3 regions of the Enterobacter sp. C4G1 genome follow, and region 2 is predicted to be linked to each of the others. Evidence: predicted binding sites of a transcription regulator. Region 2 holds the regulator's gene; each other region holds the start of a gene.
What was found. The regulator PurR, encoded in region 2, represses purine synthesis genes. The targets are predictions, from matches to a motif close to CANGCAAACGTTTGCNTG.
Positions count from the first base shown of each region.

Region 1: carA (glutamine-hydrolyzing carbamoyl-phosphate synthase small subunit) is a predicted target of PurR. The motif match lies at 1,783-1,800, and genes of this name have one in related genera.
Region 3: purH (bifunctional phosphoribosylaminoimidazolecarboxamide formyltransferase/IMP cyclohydrolase) is a predicted target of PurR. The motif match lies at 2,176-2,193, and genes of this name have one in related genera.

Region 1 is NZ_JBQVVV010000001.1:1,793,558-1,798,333, reverse strand. It holds gene carB (carbamoyl-phosphate synthase large subunit) at 1-397, opposite strand, end outside; gene carA (glutamine-hydrolyzing carbamoyl-phosphate synthase small subunit) at 416-1,564, opposite strand; gene dapB (4-hydroxy-tetrahydrodipicolinate reductase) at 2,019-2,840, opposite strand; gene ispH (4-hydroxy-3-methylbut-2-enyl diphosphate reductase) at 3,046-3,996, opposite strand; gene fkpB (FKBP-type peptidyl-prolyl cis-trans isomerase) at 3,998-4,447, opposite strand; gene lspA (signal peptidase II) at 4,551-4,776, opposite strand, start outside.
Region 2 is NZ_JBQVVV010000002.1:257,873-262,648, reverse strand. It holds gene ACT9TW_RS15105 (MFS transporter) at 1-1,087, opposite strand, end outside; gene cydH (cytochrome bd-I oxidase subunit CydH) at 1,252-1,341, opposite strand; gene purR (HTH-type transcriptional repressor PurR) at 1,639-2,664, shown strand; gene punR (DNA-binding transcriptional activator PunR) at 2,681-3,592, opposite strand; gene punC (purine nucleoside transporter PunC) at 3,707-4,776, shown strand, end outside.
Region 3 is NZ_JBQVVV010000001.1:1,352,947-1,357,722, forward strand. It holds gene purD (phosphoribosylamine--glycine ligase) at 1-463, opposite strand, end outside; gene purH (bifunctional phosphoribosylaminoimidazolecarboxamide formyltransferase/IMP cyclohydrolase) at 479-2,068, opposite strand; rRNA gene ACT9TW_RS06505 (16S ribosomal RNA) at 2,631-4,170, shown strand; tRNA gene ACT9TW_RS06510 (tRNA-Glu) at 4,257-4,332, shown strand; rRNA gene ACT9TW_RS06515 (23S ribosomal RNA) at 4,526-4,776, shown strand, end outside.

The DNA of each region.
Region 1 (4,776 bases), on a different contig from region 2:
CGAAGCGACGACGGTCTTCTGCTTTATCAATCGCATCGGCGGTGGCACCAATCATGGTCACACCAAACTCTGCCAGCACGCCCTGACGCTCAAGCTCCAGCGCACAGTTCAGTGCAGTCTGGCCGCCCATCGTTGGCAGCACCGCATCCGGGCGCTCTTTTTCGATGATTTTGCGAACCACTTCCCAGTGAATCGGCTCTATGTAAGTTGCATCAGCCATTTCCGGGTCGGTCATGATGGTTGCCGGGTTAGAGTTCACCAGAATGACGCGGTAGCCCTCTTCACGCAGCGCTTTACACGCCTGCGCACCGGAGTAGTCAAATTCACAGGCCTGGCCGATAACGATCGGGCCAGCGCCAAGGATCAGGATGCTTTTTATGTCTGTACGTTTTGGCATTGTCTTCTCGGCTCCTGATTATTTAGCGGTCTTACGGTAAAGCTCAATAAGTTCGATGAAGTGATCGAACAGCGGCGCAGCATCGTGCGGGCCAGGGCTGGCTTCCGGGTGACCCTGGAAGCTAAACGCAGGCTTATCGGTACGGTGGATACCTTGCAGGGTGCCATCGAACAGCGATTTGTGCGTTACGCGAAGGCTGGCAGGCATGGAAGCCTCATCCACCGCGAAGCCATGGTTCTGCGCCGTAATCATTACGGTATTGTTGTCGATATCTTTCACCGGGTGGTTACCACCGTGGTGACCGAACTTCATCTTAACGGTGTTCGCACCGCTCGCCAGCGCCAGCAGCTGATGGCCGAGGCAGATGCCGAAGACCGGGATATCGGTTTCCAGGAAGGATTTAATCGCGTCGATAGCGTAATCGCACGGCGCCGGATCACCAGGGCCGTTTGAGAGGAAAATGCCGTCCGGGTTCATCTTCAGCACGTCTTCAGCCGAGGTTTTCGCCGGAACCACGGTCAGGCGGCAGCCACGGTCAACCAACATGCGCAGGATATTGCGCTTGGCACCGAAATCATAAGCAACAACGTGGAACGGCAGCTCGCTTTCTGGTTTCGCTTCCGGCAATTCGCCTTCCAGCGTCCAGCTACCCTGTGTCCAGCTGTAGGCTTCTGCGGTGGTCACTTCTTTCGCCAGATCCATGCCGTTCAGACCCGGGAAGGCTTTCGCTTTTTCAAGCGCCAGTGCCGCATCCAGGTTATCACCTGCGATGATGCAGCCGTTCTGTGCACCCTTCTCGCGCAGCAGACGCGTTAACTTACGGGTATCGATATCGGCAATCGCCACGATGTTATGGCGTTTCAGGTAAGAAGAGAGATCCTCAGTATTGCGGTAGTTGCTGGCAATCAGCGGCAGGTCACGAATGACCAGGCCTTGCGCATGTACCTGAGAGGATTCTTCGTCAGCAGCATTGGTGCCGACATTGCCGATATGAGGATAAGTAAGAGTAACGATTTGGCGAGAATAGGAAGGATCAGTGAGGATTTCTTGATAACCGGTCATTGAAGTATTGAAAACGACTTCCCCAACCGCCGAACCCGTTGCCCCTATGGCCCGACCGATAAACTGGGTTCCGTCTTCCAGAACCAATAGCGCTGACTTAATCAAAACACCCTCCAGAGAATATTCACTCACTTTATTTGCATATTAATTCATAACCACGTCATGAAGCAATGCAAATGTGTTGCCAGCGGATTTTTGGCAAACGGCGGCATTCTGGGTATTCAGAGGGTAAAAGTCAACTTAAAACGGATATTTTGTTTATTCTTTTGCAGGCCTGGTGGCGGGAATGTGCTTTAAGCGACAAAAAGATCAAGTAAATCACATCGGAAAACGCTTGCGTGGCAAGTTTAATGGAAATCTGCGTCCTGGCACAATAAAAAGTAGACCAGATGGTCAAAACTTACATTACCGCAACACAAAATCAGATGAAGATTGCAATATTTCAGCACTTTGATAGTAAAAAAATGAAAGACAGATAAAATAAAAGGGCAATAAATTATTGCCCTATGCAATCAATGCCTTACGACTGCAATAACCACATCACGATGGGTAATAAATCTTACAAATTGTTTAGATCGAGCACATCTCTCATATCAAAAAGACCATTATCCTTGCCTTTTAACCACAAAGCAGAACGCACGGCACCATTTGCAAAGGTCATACGGCTGGAGGCTTTATGCGTAATCTCCACACGTTCGCCAATATCGGCGAACATCGCTGTATGTTCGCCGACGATGTCGCCTGCACGGACGGTTGCAAAACCAATCGTGCCCGGAACACGTTCGCCGGTGTGTCCTTCGCGGGTATACACCGCGCAGTCTTTCAAATCTTTATCCAGTGCATGAGCAATCGCTTCGCCCATCGCCAGCGCCGTGCCCGATGGCGCATCGACTTTATGGCGGTGGTGAGCTTCGACAATCTCAATGTCGGTGTAGTCACCCATCACTTTCGCGGCCTTCTCCAGCAGCTTCAGCATGACGTTTACGCCCACGCTGAAGTTAGCGGCGAAGACAATCGCAATCTCGTTTGACGCATCCTGGATGGCCTGTTTACCGGCATCATCAAAACCGGTGGTACCAATCACCATGCCTTTACCGTGCTGGCGGCAAAACGCCAGGTGGTTCAGCGTCCCTTCCGGGCGCGTGAAATCGATGAACACATCAAAGTCATCTTTTACGGCATCCAGGCTGCTCTGTACGCTAACGCCCGTCTTGCCTGCGCCTGCCAGCTCACCGGCATCGGTTCCCAGAAGCGATGAACCTTCACGCTCCAGCGCCGCGCCAAGTGCCACGCCATCCATCTGTAGTGCCGCCTGAATCAGCTGGCGACCCATACGTCCACCCGCGCCCGCAATAGCGACACGGATCTGTGCATCATGCATAGTTATTCTCTTACGTTAAAATGATGTAAACCGTTTTCAGATTAACCAGCCTGAGTGAAGGCTGCCAACTGAAAACACCGATAATTAGAATTTAACGTGAAACCGACTTAAATATCAGTAAAAGACATGATTAAGTCATCACGATAAAAGATTGGCAAAAAAAAAGGCCAGCACAGGAGGTGCTGGCCTTTTATCTGAAAAGGGATTATTCCACTTCGCGTGCATCGATACGCAGTTCTTTCGGGACTTCGAAAACGATGTTCTCTTCGCGTCCTTCCAGCGGTATCGCTTCGCCACCACCCAGCTCCTGCAAGCGGGCAATCACGTTCTGAACCAGAATATCCGGTGCAGATGCCCCGGCAGTGACGCCGACGCAGGCGGCGCTTTTAACCCACGCTTCCTGAATGTCCGTTGCATCATCAATCAGGAATGCCGCTTTCCCCATACGCTGCGCAAGCTCAGCCAGACGGTTGGAGTTAGAAGAGTTCTTCGAGCCAACAACCAGCACTACATCAGCCTGTTCAGCCAGGGCGCGTACGGCTTCCTGACGGTTAGTGGTGGCGTAGCAGATATCATCTTTACGCGGCCCAACGATTTTCGGGAAACGCTGACGAAGCGCATCAATCACATCAGAGGTGTCATCCACAGAGAGCGTAGTCTGAGTCATAAACGACAGACGGGCTTCGTTTTTCACGTCCAGGGTAAACACATCTTCCGGTGATTCGACCAGGTACATGCCCCCTTCCGGGTTGCTGTACTGCCCCATGGTGCCTTCGACTTCCGGATGGCCCGCATGGCCAATCAGGATCGACTCTTCACCGCGACGGCTGGCGCGTGCCACTTCCATATGCACTTTCGTCACTAACGGACAAGTGGCATCGAAGACGGTTAAATCACGGCTTTTCGCTTCGTTACGTACCGCCTGAGACACCCCATGCGCAGAGAAAATCAGGATCGCGCCGTCCGGCACCTCACTGATCTGCTCAATAAAGATAGCGCCACGCTCGCGCAGGCTATCCACCACGTAACGGTTGTGCACCACTTCATGACGCACATAAATTGGCGCGCCGTAGATTTCCAGCGCGTTTTCAACAATGCTGATAGCGCGGTCTACACCGGCGCAAAAGCCGCGCGGGTTAGCCAACAGGATCTGCATTTCAGGCCTCCAGTGCCGGATCAATCTCCAGCACTTCAATATCAAAATGGACGGTACGCCCGGCAAGCGGATGGTTGAAATCTACGGTGATGGAGTCGCCGTTAATTTCGCGGATCACGCCAGGCATTTCGCTGCCATCCATAGCGGTAAAGAGCATAATCGCCCCGATCTCAGGCTCACCCGCATCCATGAACTCACGACGCGAGAAATACTGAATCAGGTCCGGGCTTGGCACACCAAACGCCGCATCCGGCTCCAGCGCAAACGCCTTTTTCTCGCCCTCTTTCAGACCCAGAAGCTGTTGTTCAAGACCTTCGGAGAGTGTGGTATCACCCAGACGGAACAGGGCGGGTTTACCATTGTTGCGGGTGGATTCAGCCGTGGAGCCATCATCCAGTTTCAGCGTGAAGTGAACGAGGACTGCGCTGTTGCTCTGTACGGATTTAGACATGCAAATTGCTCGCTTGTTTTTGGTGCCTGTTGCCCGGTGGCGCTGCGCTTACCGGGCCTACATTACCGTAGGCCGGTGCAAGCGAAGCGCCGCCCGGCGGGGTTTAAGCCTGCTTCTTCGCGGCTGCGTTTGGCAAGAAGCCTTCCAGCACGATTAACGCCGCACCGATACAAATTGCGCTATCGGCCAGGTTAAAGGTTGCGAAGTGCCAGTCGCCGACGTAGAAGTCGATCATATCGACCACAAAGCCGTGCCACAGGCGATCAAACAGGTTACCTAACGCGCCACCAATGATCAGCGCGTAGGCGATGTTATTCAGTTTTTGCGTT
Region 2 (4,776 bases):
CCCCCATTACCGGCACAAAGCTGTACCCCAGGCCACCCGAAATCACCGCACCACCGGCCGCAGCGCCCAGTGCATTACCCAGGTTAAACGCACCAATATTCACGGATGAAGAGAGTCCTGGCGCTTCATGCGCCACACGCATTACCCGCATCTGCAACGGCGGAACCACGGCAAAGGTCGCCGCACCCCATACCACCATCGCAATGGCTGCACCAAATTCGTTACGCGCCAGCCACGGAATGGCCACCATGATGGCAATCAGCAGCGTTAAGAAGCCTTTCAGCGTGCCACTCACGGAACGGTCTGCCAGCTTACCGCCCAGGTAGTTACCGATAGAGAACCCTACGCCAATCAGCACCAGCATCGCGGTAATAAAGACCGGCGTGGCATGAGTAATGTCGTGCAGCACGGGCGAAATATAGGTATAGAGCGTGAACATCGCCCCAGCCCCCAGCACGGTGGTCAGCAGTGCAGACAATACCTGAGGACGAACCAGCACGGACAGCTCTTTGCGTACATCAGGGCGTTCGCCTGCGCTGCCTTTTGGCAACGAGAAGAACAGTGCGACCATAGCAATCACGCCCAGTGCAGCGGTTGCCAGGAACGACATACGCCAGCCGATCGCTTCACCCAGCCACGTGGCCGCAGGTACACCGCCGATGTTGGCAATGGTCAGACCCATAAACATGGTTGCCACGGCGCTGGCCTGCTTATGTTTAGGTACAACGCTTGCTGCAACAACCGATCCCAGTCCGAAGAAGGCACCGTGGTTAAGGCTAGTCAGGATACGTGACAACATCAGCGTGGTGTAATCCGGTGAAAGCGCGGAAAGTACATTCCCAAGGGTAAAAATAGCCATCAGGAAAATCAGCGCATTACGGCGCGCACGGTGTGAAAGCAGCAACGTCATTAACGGTGCCCCTACCATCACGCCAATCGCGTAGGCGCTAATCAGCATACCGGCCGCCGGGATAGAGACGTCTACACCCCGGGCGATAACAGGCAATAACCCCATCGGGGAAAATTCGGTGGTGCCAATCCCAAAAGCGCCAATCGCCAGGGCCAGCAGAGGAAAATTGATTTTCATGAGTCAACTCCGGATGCCGTGTCGTACCACGACACAGAACAAAGAAGTCAAAAGCATGACACCAATCACAAAAAATGAGAAGTTAACAATTTGGCAAAAGATTATTGCCGGAGAAGTAACAATAAAAGGAAATCCGGAGGGAGAACGCTCTCCCCCCGTCTGAATCAGTGCAGAATAGCCGTAAACGATGCAGCAACTATCAAACCCAGCACGATAACGGTGGTCGTCAGCGAAAACTTAAGATCGGTACTCATCAATTTTTCTCCTTTTAATCACCTTACGAAAAGTGAGCTTGCTCATTTTTACACAGTTTACGTCAAAAATCTTCCTGGATTTAAACTGATATCCACTTTTGCTCTTCCCCTTTTCATCAAGATAGGACAAAATTCCACGCTAAATTTATTAGCGTACCGGCCATTGACCCCCTCCTGACGTCCTGTGTCGTTTTCCCGGCGTGTCGCAATTCCAGATTGCGTGATAAGGGTGAGAGAAGGCAAACGTTTACCTTCAAGTTTTTCAGGAGCTTAGGATATGGTCTGGAGTGACATTTAATGGCAACAATTAAAGACGTGGCAAAACGCGCAAACGTTTCCACTACAACCGTATCACATGTAATTAACAAAACCCGTTTTGTAGCGGAAGAGACGCGTAATGCCGTCTGGGCGGCGATCAAAGAACTGCACTATTCGCCAAGCGCGGTCGCACGTAGCCTTAAAGTTAATCACACCAAATCCATTGGTTTGCTGGCCACCAGCAGCGAAGCTGCATATTTCGCAGAGATAATCGAGGCGGTCGAGAAAAACTGCTTCCAGAAAGGCTATACCCTGATCCTGGGTAACGCGTGGAACAACCATGAGAAACAGCGCGCTTATCTGTCTATGATGGCGCAAAAACGCGTGGATGGCCTGCTGGTCATGTGTTCCGAATACCCGGATTCTGTGCTCTCCATGCTGGAAGAGTACCGTCACATCCCAATGGTGGTGATGGACTGGGGTGAAGCGCATGCCGATTTTACTGACTCAGTAATCGATAACGCCTTTGAAGGCGGTTACATGGCCGGTCGTTATCTGGTAGAACGGGGTCACCGCGAGATTGGCGTGATTCCAGGTCCACTGGAGCGCAACACCGGTGCAGGCCGTCTGGCCGGATTTATGAAAGCCATGGAAGAAGCACTGATCACCGTTCCAGAAAACTGGATTGTTCAGGGTGACTTTGAGCCTGAATCCGGTTACCGCGCAATGCAGCAAATTGTCTCCCAGCCGCATCGTCCGACTGCTGTCTTCTGCGGTGGCGATATTATGGCGATGGGTGCGCTTTGTGCTGCCGATGAGCTGGGTCTGCGCGTACCGCAGGATATTTCTGTGATCGGGTATGACAACGTGCGCAACGCGCGTTTCTTCACCCCGGCGCTGACCACTATTCATCAACCGAAAGATTCTCTGGGTGAAACAGCCTTCAACATGCTGATGGACAGGATCGTTAACAAACGTGAAGAGTCGCAGTCAATTGAAGTCCACCCGCGTCTTATCGAACGTCGCTCCGTGGCGGACGGTCCTTTCCGCGACTACCGCCGTTAATCGTGCACGGAGCCAGTTAATCTGGCTCCCGTAACCACTCCCTGTTCAGCGTTTCACTGTCCCCCAGGTAATCCAGCAGCCAGGCCATCGCGGGCGATACGTCACTTTGCTGCCAGGTCAGACAACAGGCCGCGTCCGGGAATGGGTTTTCAAGCTCAAGGGCAACCCACTCCCCGGCATCGATTCGTGGTCTGGCAAAATGGACCGGCACCATTGCCACACACAACCCGGCAGAAAGGCAGGTCGCGGAGGATTCCCAGTCGGGCGCAATCACCCGTCGCTGGTTATCCAGAAGCCAGGTCACACGCTTGGGTAACGAGCGTGACGTATCTTCCAGTACCAGCGATGGCCAGTTACGCAGGGTATCATCGCTTAACGGCCCTGCCATTGCCGCCAGCGGGTGATCGCTTGCCACCACGCATTTCCAGCTTAACATTCCCATATCGCGAAATGCGTAACGTCCCCCAACGGGTATGGCCTGTGTTGCGCCGATCGCCATCTCAGCCCTGCCATCTGCCAGCGCATCCCAGACACCGTTAAAGACTTCCTGCGATACCCGCAGCTCGACATCGGAGAAGTGGCGATAAAAATCGACAATCATCTGCCGGGTACGTTCGGGTTTTACGATGTTATCCACCGCAATAGAAAGATGACCTCGCCAGCCATTAGCAATCTGCTGACACTGTTCACGAGTGATCTGCATTTTTTTGATAACAGAACGCCCTTCTTTCAAAAACCACGCCCCGGCAGGCGTTAACTCCACGTCGCGATGGCGGCGTTCAAACAGCGGAACGGCCAGCCACTCCTCAAGCTGACGCACCGTGTAGCTAATGGCCGAGGGGACGCGGTGTAGTTCCTGCGCGGCTCCGCTGAAGCTGCCGTTACGGGCGACAGCATCCACAACTTCAAGAGAATAATCTGACCACATTTTCTGCCTGCAAAAAATTTGAATGCACCCGCCAAATATTAGCGTTTCACAAGCCGCTTTGCACTCCCTACACTCTGCGCCAACGTACCCTGCCTCCTTAAGGAGAATAAAACAATGCAACCCAGGAAAGGTTTTTTAGTCTGGCTCGGCGGCTTAAGCGTGCTGGGCTTTTTAGCTACCGATATGTACTTACCCGCATTCGCTGCAATGCAGGAAGATTTGCAAACGCCTGCCGCGGCCATTAGCGCCAGCCTGAGTTTGTTCCTCGCCGGTTTTGCCTTTGCACAGCTGCTGTGGGGGCCGCTCTCCGACCGTTTTGGTCGTAAACCAGTGCTGTTACTGGGTCTGGCAATTTTTGCCGTAGGCTGTCTTGGGATGTTGTGGGTACGCGATGCGACCTGGTTACTGGTGCTGCGTTTTGTTCAGGCCGTCGGCGTTTGTGCCGCAGCGGTCACCTGGCAGGCGCTGGTGACGGATTACTATCCGGCTTCACGGACCAATCGAATTTTTGCCACTATTATGCCGCTGGTAGGCCTCTCTCCCGCGCTTGCACCACTGCTGGGCAGTTGGATCCTGGCGCATTTCGACTGGCAGGCGATTTTCGCCACCCTGTTTGCCATCACTCTGGTGCTGATGCTGCCCGCATTCGCCCTGAAACCTGCGCATAAAAAAGAGACACATCCGGAAGCGAAGCCAACTACCTTTACCTCTTTGCTGCGCACCAAAGCGTACCGCGGCAACGTGCTTATCTACGCCGCCTGTTCAGCCAGCTTCTTTGCATGGCTGACCGGCTCACCCTTTATTCTGCACGATATGGGGTACAGCCCGGCGGCCATCGGCCTGAGCTATGTTCCACAGACTATCGCCTTCCTGGTGGGCGGTTACGGTTGCCGTGCGGCGCTGCAAAAATGGCAGGGGCAGCAGATGTTACCCTGGCTGCTGGCGCTGTACGCTTTAAGCGTTATTGGTACCTGGGCCGTCGGCTTTATTCCGGGGGCTGGTCTGGCGGAAATCCTGATTCCATTCTGTGTGATGGCAATTGCTAACGGTGCCATTTACCCGATTGTGGTGGCGCAGGCTTTACGGCCGTTCCCACAGGCAACGGGCCGTGCGGCAGCCTTGCAGAACACACTGCAACTGGGGCTGTGCTTCCTGGCAAGCCTGGTGGTATCGGCACTGATTGC
Region 3 (4,776 bases), on a different contig from region 2:
CACCTTTACCGGCAGCCAGGCCGTCGGCTTTAATAACAATCGGCGCGCCTTTTTCACGCAGATAAGCCAGGGCTGGCTCAACTTCCGTGAAGTTCTGGTATTCCGCAGTGGGAATATTGTGGCGAGCGAGGAAATCTTTGGTGAACGCTTTGGAGCCTTCGAGCTGCGCGGCGCCTTCGGTTGGACCGAAGATTTTCAGGCCCGCAGCGCGGAATGCATCAACCACGCCAATCACCAGCGGAGCTTCCGGGCCAACGATAGTCAGGTCGATCTTTTCGTTCTGGGCAAAGCTCAGCAGCGCCGGGATATCGGTTACGCCGATAGCCACGTTTTGCAGCGCAGGCTCCAGCGCCGTACCGGCGTTGCCTGGCGCGACAAAGACGGTTTTCACCAGCGGGGATTGTGTTGCTTTCCACGCCAGAGCGTGCTCGCGCCCGCCGTTACCAATCACTAATACTTTCATTGTCTGCTCCGTGGATTAATGGCGGAAGTGGCGCATGTCGGTGAAGATCATCGCAATGCCGTGTTCATCGGCTGCGGCAATCACTTCGTCGTCACGAATGGAACCGCCAGGCTGGATCACACAGGTGATACCTACAGCTGCGGCAGCATCGATACCGTCACGGAACGGGAAGAAGGCGTCAGACGCCATGGCGGAGCCTTTCACTTCCAGACCTTCGTCACCTGCTTTGATGCCGGCGATTTTGGCAGAATAAACGCGGCTCATCTGGCCTGCGCCTATTCCGATGGTCATGTTCTCTTTTGCATAAACAATGGCGTTGGATTTCACGAACTTCGCCACTTTCCAGCAGAACAGCGCATCACGCAGTTCCTGCTCGGTTGGCTGGCGCTTAGTTACAACGCGCAGATCACCCGCCGTGACCATACCCAGATCGCGATCCTGAACCAGCAGGCCGCCGTTCACGCGTTTGAAGTCCAGGCCTGATACGCGCTCAGCCCACTGACCGCAAACCAGCACGCGCACGTTCTGTTTTGCGGCGGTGATTTTCAGGGCTTCTTCCGTGGCAGATGGCGCGATGATCACTTCAACAAACTGACGGGAGATGATGGCCTGTGCGGTTTCAGCATCCAGTTCGCGGTTGAAAGCAATAATGCCGCCGAATGCAGAGGTCGGGTCAGTTTTATAAGCGCGATCGTAGGCATCCAGAATAGAGGTGCTTACCGCCACGCCGCATGGGTTTGCGTGCTTCACAATAACGCAGGCTGGCTCGCTGAACTCTTTCACACATTCCAGCGCGGCATCGGTGTCGGCAATGTTGTTATAAGAGAGCGCTTTGCCCTGAACCTGTTGTGCAGTCGCCACAGATGCTTCTTTTACTTCTTCTTCTATATAGAAGGCAGCCTGCTGGTGGCTGTTCTCACCGTAACGCATATCCTGCTTCTTAATGAAGTTCAGGTTCAGGGTACGTGGGAAGCGACCAGACGGCTCACGGCTTTCGCCATGATAAGCCGGCACCAGGCTACCGAAGTAGTTGGCGATCATGCTGTCGTAAGCGGCGGTGTGTTCGAAAGCTTTAATGGCGAGGTCGAAACGCGTATCCAGAGTCAGGGAGCCTTCGTTGGCATCCATCTCATTAATAATGGCAGCGTAGTCGTTGCTCTTAACCACGATGGCAACATCTTTATGGTTCTTGGCAGCGGAGCGCACCATGGTTGGGCCACCGATATCAATATTCTCTACTGCATCTTCCAGAGAGCAGCCTTCGCGGGCAACGGTCTGGGCAAATGGGTAGAGGTTAACAACAACCATGTCGATCGGCGCAATATCATGTTGTTCCATAATACCGTCATCCTGGCCGCGACGGCCAAGGATACCGCCATGCACTTTCGGGTGCAGAGTTTTCACGCGTCCATCCATCATTTCCGGGAAACCGGTGTAATCGGACACTTCGGTAACCGGCAAGCCTTTATCTGCTAACAGGCGAGCAGTTCCGCCAGTAGAAAGCAGCTCTACACCACGTGCAGAAAGTGCCTGAGCGAATTCGACGATACCGGCTTTATCAGAAACACTGAGCAGAGCGCGGCGGATTGGACGACGTTGTTGCATGGTAAATCCCCTGGATTTCACGATTACAGTGAGCGTTAGATGAATTTTCCACAAAAAAACTCAGCTAACACCCCTAACGGGACATCCTTGTCAGGCGCGAGCATTTTAACGAAAACGTTTGCGCAACGCTCGCGAATTTTCACTTTTTCGTAGTATTGTGGATAAGTCTGTGTGTAAAAAGGTATAAGGCGGGGTTTTGCTGTGGAATGCAGCAGTCAGTCATTTTTCTGCAATTTTTCTATTGCGGCCTGCGGAGAACTCCCTATAATGCGCCTCCATCGACACGGCGGATGTGAATCACTTCACAAACAACCCGGTCGGTTGAAGAGAAAAAATCCTGAAATAACGGGTTGACTCTGAAAGAGGAAAGCGTAATATACGCCACCTCGCAACGGTGAGCTGAAAGCCACGTTGCAACTGCTCTTTAACAATTTATCAGACAATCTGTGTGGGCACTCAAAGTGACATGGATTCTTAACGTCGCAAGACGATAAATGAATACCAAGTCTCTGAGTGAACATACGTAATTCATTACGAAGTTTAATTCACGAGCATCAAACTTAAATTGAAGAGTTTGATCATGGCTCAGATTGAACGCTGGCGGCAGGCCTAACACATGCAAGTCGAGCGGTAACACAGGGAGCTTGCTCCTGGGTGACGAGCGGCGGACGGGTGAGTAATGTCTGGGAAACTGCCTGATGGAGGGGGATAACTACTGGAAACGGTAGCTAATACCGCATAACGTCGCAAGACCAAAGAGGGGGACCTTCGGGCCTCTTGCCATCAGATGTGCCCAGATGGGATTAGCTAGTAGGTGGGGTAATGGCTCACCTAGGCGACGATCCCTAGCTGGTCTGAGAGGATGACCAGCCACACTGGAACTGAGACACGGTCCAGACTCCTACGGGAGGCAGCAGTGGGGAATATTGCACAATGGGCGCAAGCCTGATGCAGCCATGCCGCGTGTATGAAGAAGGCCTTCGGGTTGTAAAGTACTTTCAGCGAGGAGGAAGGCATTAAGGTTAATAACCTTGGTGATTGACGTTACTCGCAGAAGAAGCACCGGCTAACTCCGTGCCAGCAGCCGCGGTAATACGGAGGGTGCAAGCGTTAATCGGAATTACTGGGCGTAAAGCGCACGCAGGCGGTCTGTCAAGTCGGATGTGAAATCCCCGGGCTCAACCTGGGAACTGCATTCGAAACTGGCAGGCTAGAGTCTTGTAGAGGGGGGTAGAATTCCAGGTGTAGCGGTGAAATGCGTAGAGATCTGGAGGAATACCGGTGGCGAAGGCGGCCCCCTGGACAAAGACTGACGCTCAGGTGCGAAAGCGTGGGGAGCAAACAGGATTAGATACCCTGGTAGTCCACGCCGTAAACGATGTCGACTTGGAGGTTGTTCCCTTGAGGAGTGGCTTCCGGAGCTAACGCGTTAAGTCGACCGCCTGGGGAGTACGGCCGCAAGGTTAAAACTCAAATGAATTGACGGGGGCCCGCACAAGCGGTGGAGCATGTGGTTTAATTCGATGCAACGCGAAGAACCTTACCTACTCTTGACATCCAGAGAACTTAGCAGAGATGCTTTGGTGCCTTCGGGAACTCTGAGACAGGTGCTGCATGGCTGTCGTCAGCTCGTGTTGTGAAATGTTGGGTTAAGTCCCGCAACGAGCGCAACCCTTATCCTTTGTTGCCAGCGGTTCGGCCGGGAACTCAAAGGAGACTGCCAGTGATAAACTGGAGGAAGGTGGGGATGACGTCAAGTCATCATGGCCCTTACGAGTAGGGCTACACACGTGCTACAATGGCATATACAAAGAGAAGCGACCTCGCGAGAGCAAGCGGACCTCATAAAGTATGTCGTAGTCCGGATTGGAGTCTGCAACTCGACTCCATGAAGTCGGAATCGCTAGTAATCGTAGATCAGAATGCTACGGTGAATACGTTCCCGGGCCTTGTACACACCGCCCGTCACACCATGGGAGTGGGTTGCAAAAGAAGTAGGTAGCTTAACCTTCGGGAGGGCGCTTACCACTTTGTGATTCATGACTGGGGTGAAGTCGTAACAAGGTAACCGTAGGGGAACCTGCGGTTGGATCACCTCCTTACCTTAAAGAACCTGCCTTTGTAGTGCTCACACAGATTGTCTGATGAAAAGTAAATAGCAAGGCGTCTTGCCGAAGCAGACTTCAGTGTCCCCTTCGTCTAGAGGCCCAGGACACCGCCCTTTCACGGCGGTAACAGGGGTTCGAATCCCCTAGGGGACGCCACTTGCTGGTTTGTGAGTGAAAGTCGCCGACCCCCGTATCTCAAAACTGACTCAGTGAGTCATGTTTGAGATATTTGCTCTTTAAAAATCTGGATCAAGCTGAAAATTGAAACGACACACCTTAATGGTGTGTTCGAGTCTCTCAAATTTTCGCAATTTGATGATGAATCGAAAGAAACATCTTCGGGTTGTGAGGTTAAGCGACTAAGCGTACACGGTGGATGCCCTGGCAGTCAGAGGCGATGAAGGACGTGCTAATCTGCGATAAGCGCCGGCGAGGTGATATGAACCTTTGACCCGGCGATTTCCGAATGGGGAAACCCAGTGTGTTCCGACACACTATCGTTAAGTGAATACATAGCTTAACGAAGCGAACCGGGGGAACTGAAACATCTAAGTACCCCGAGGAAAAGAAATCAACCGAGATTCCCCCAGTAGCGGCGAG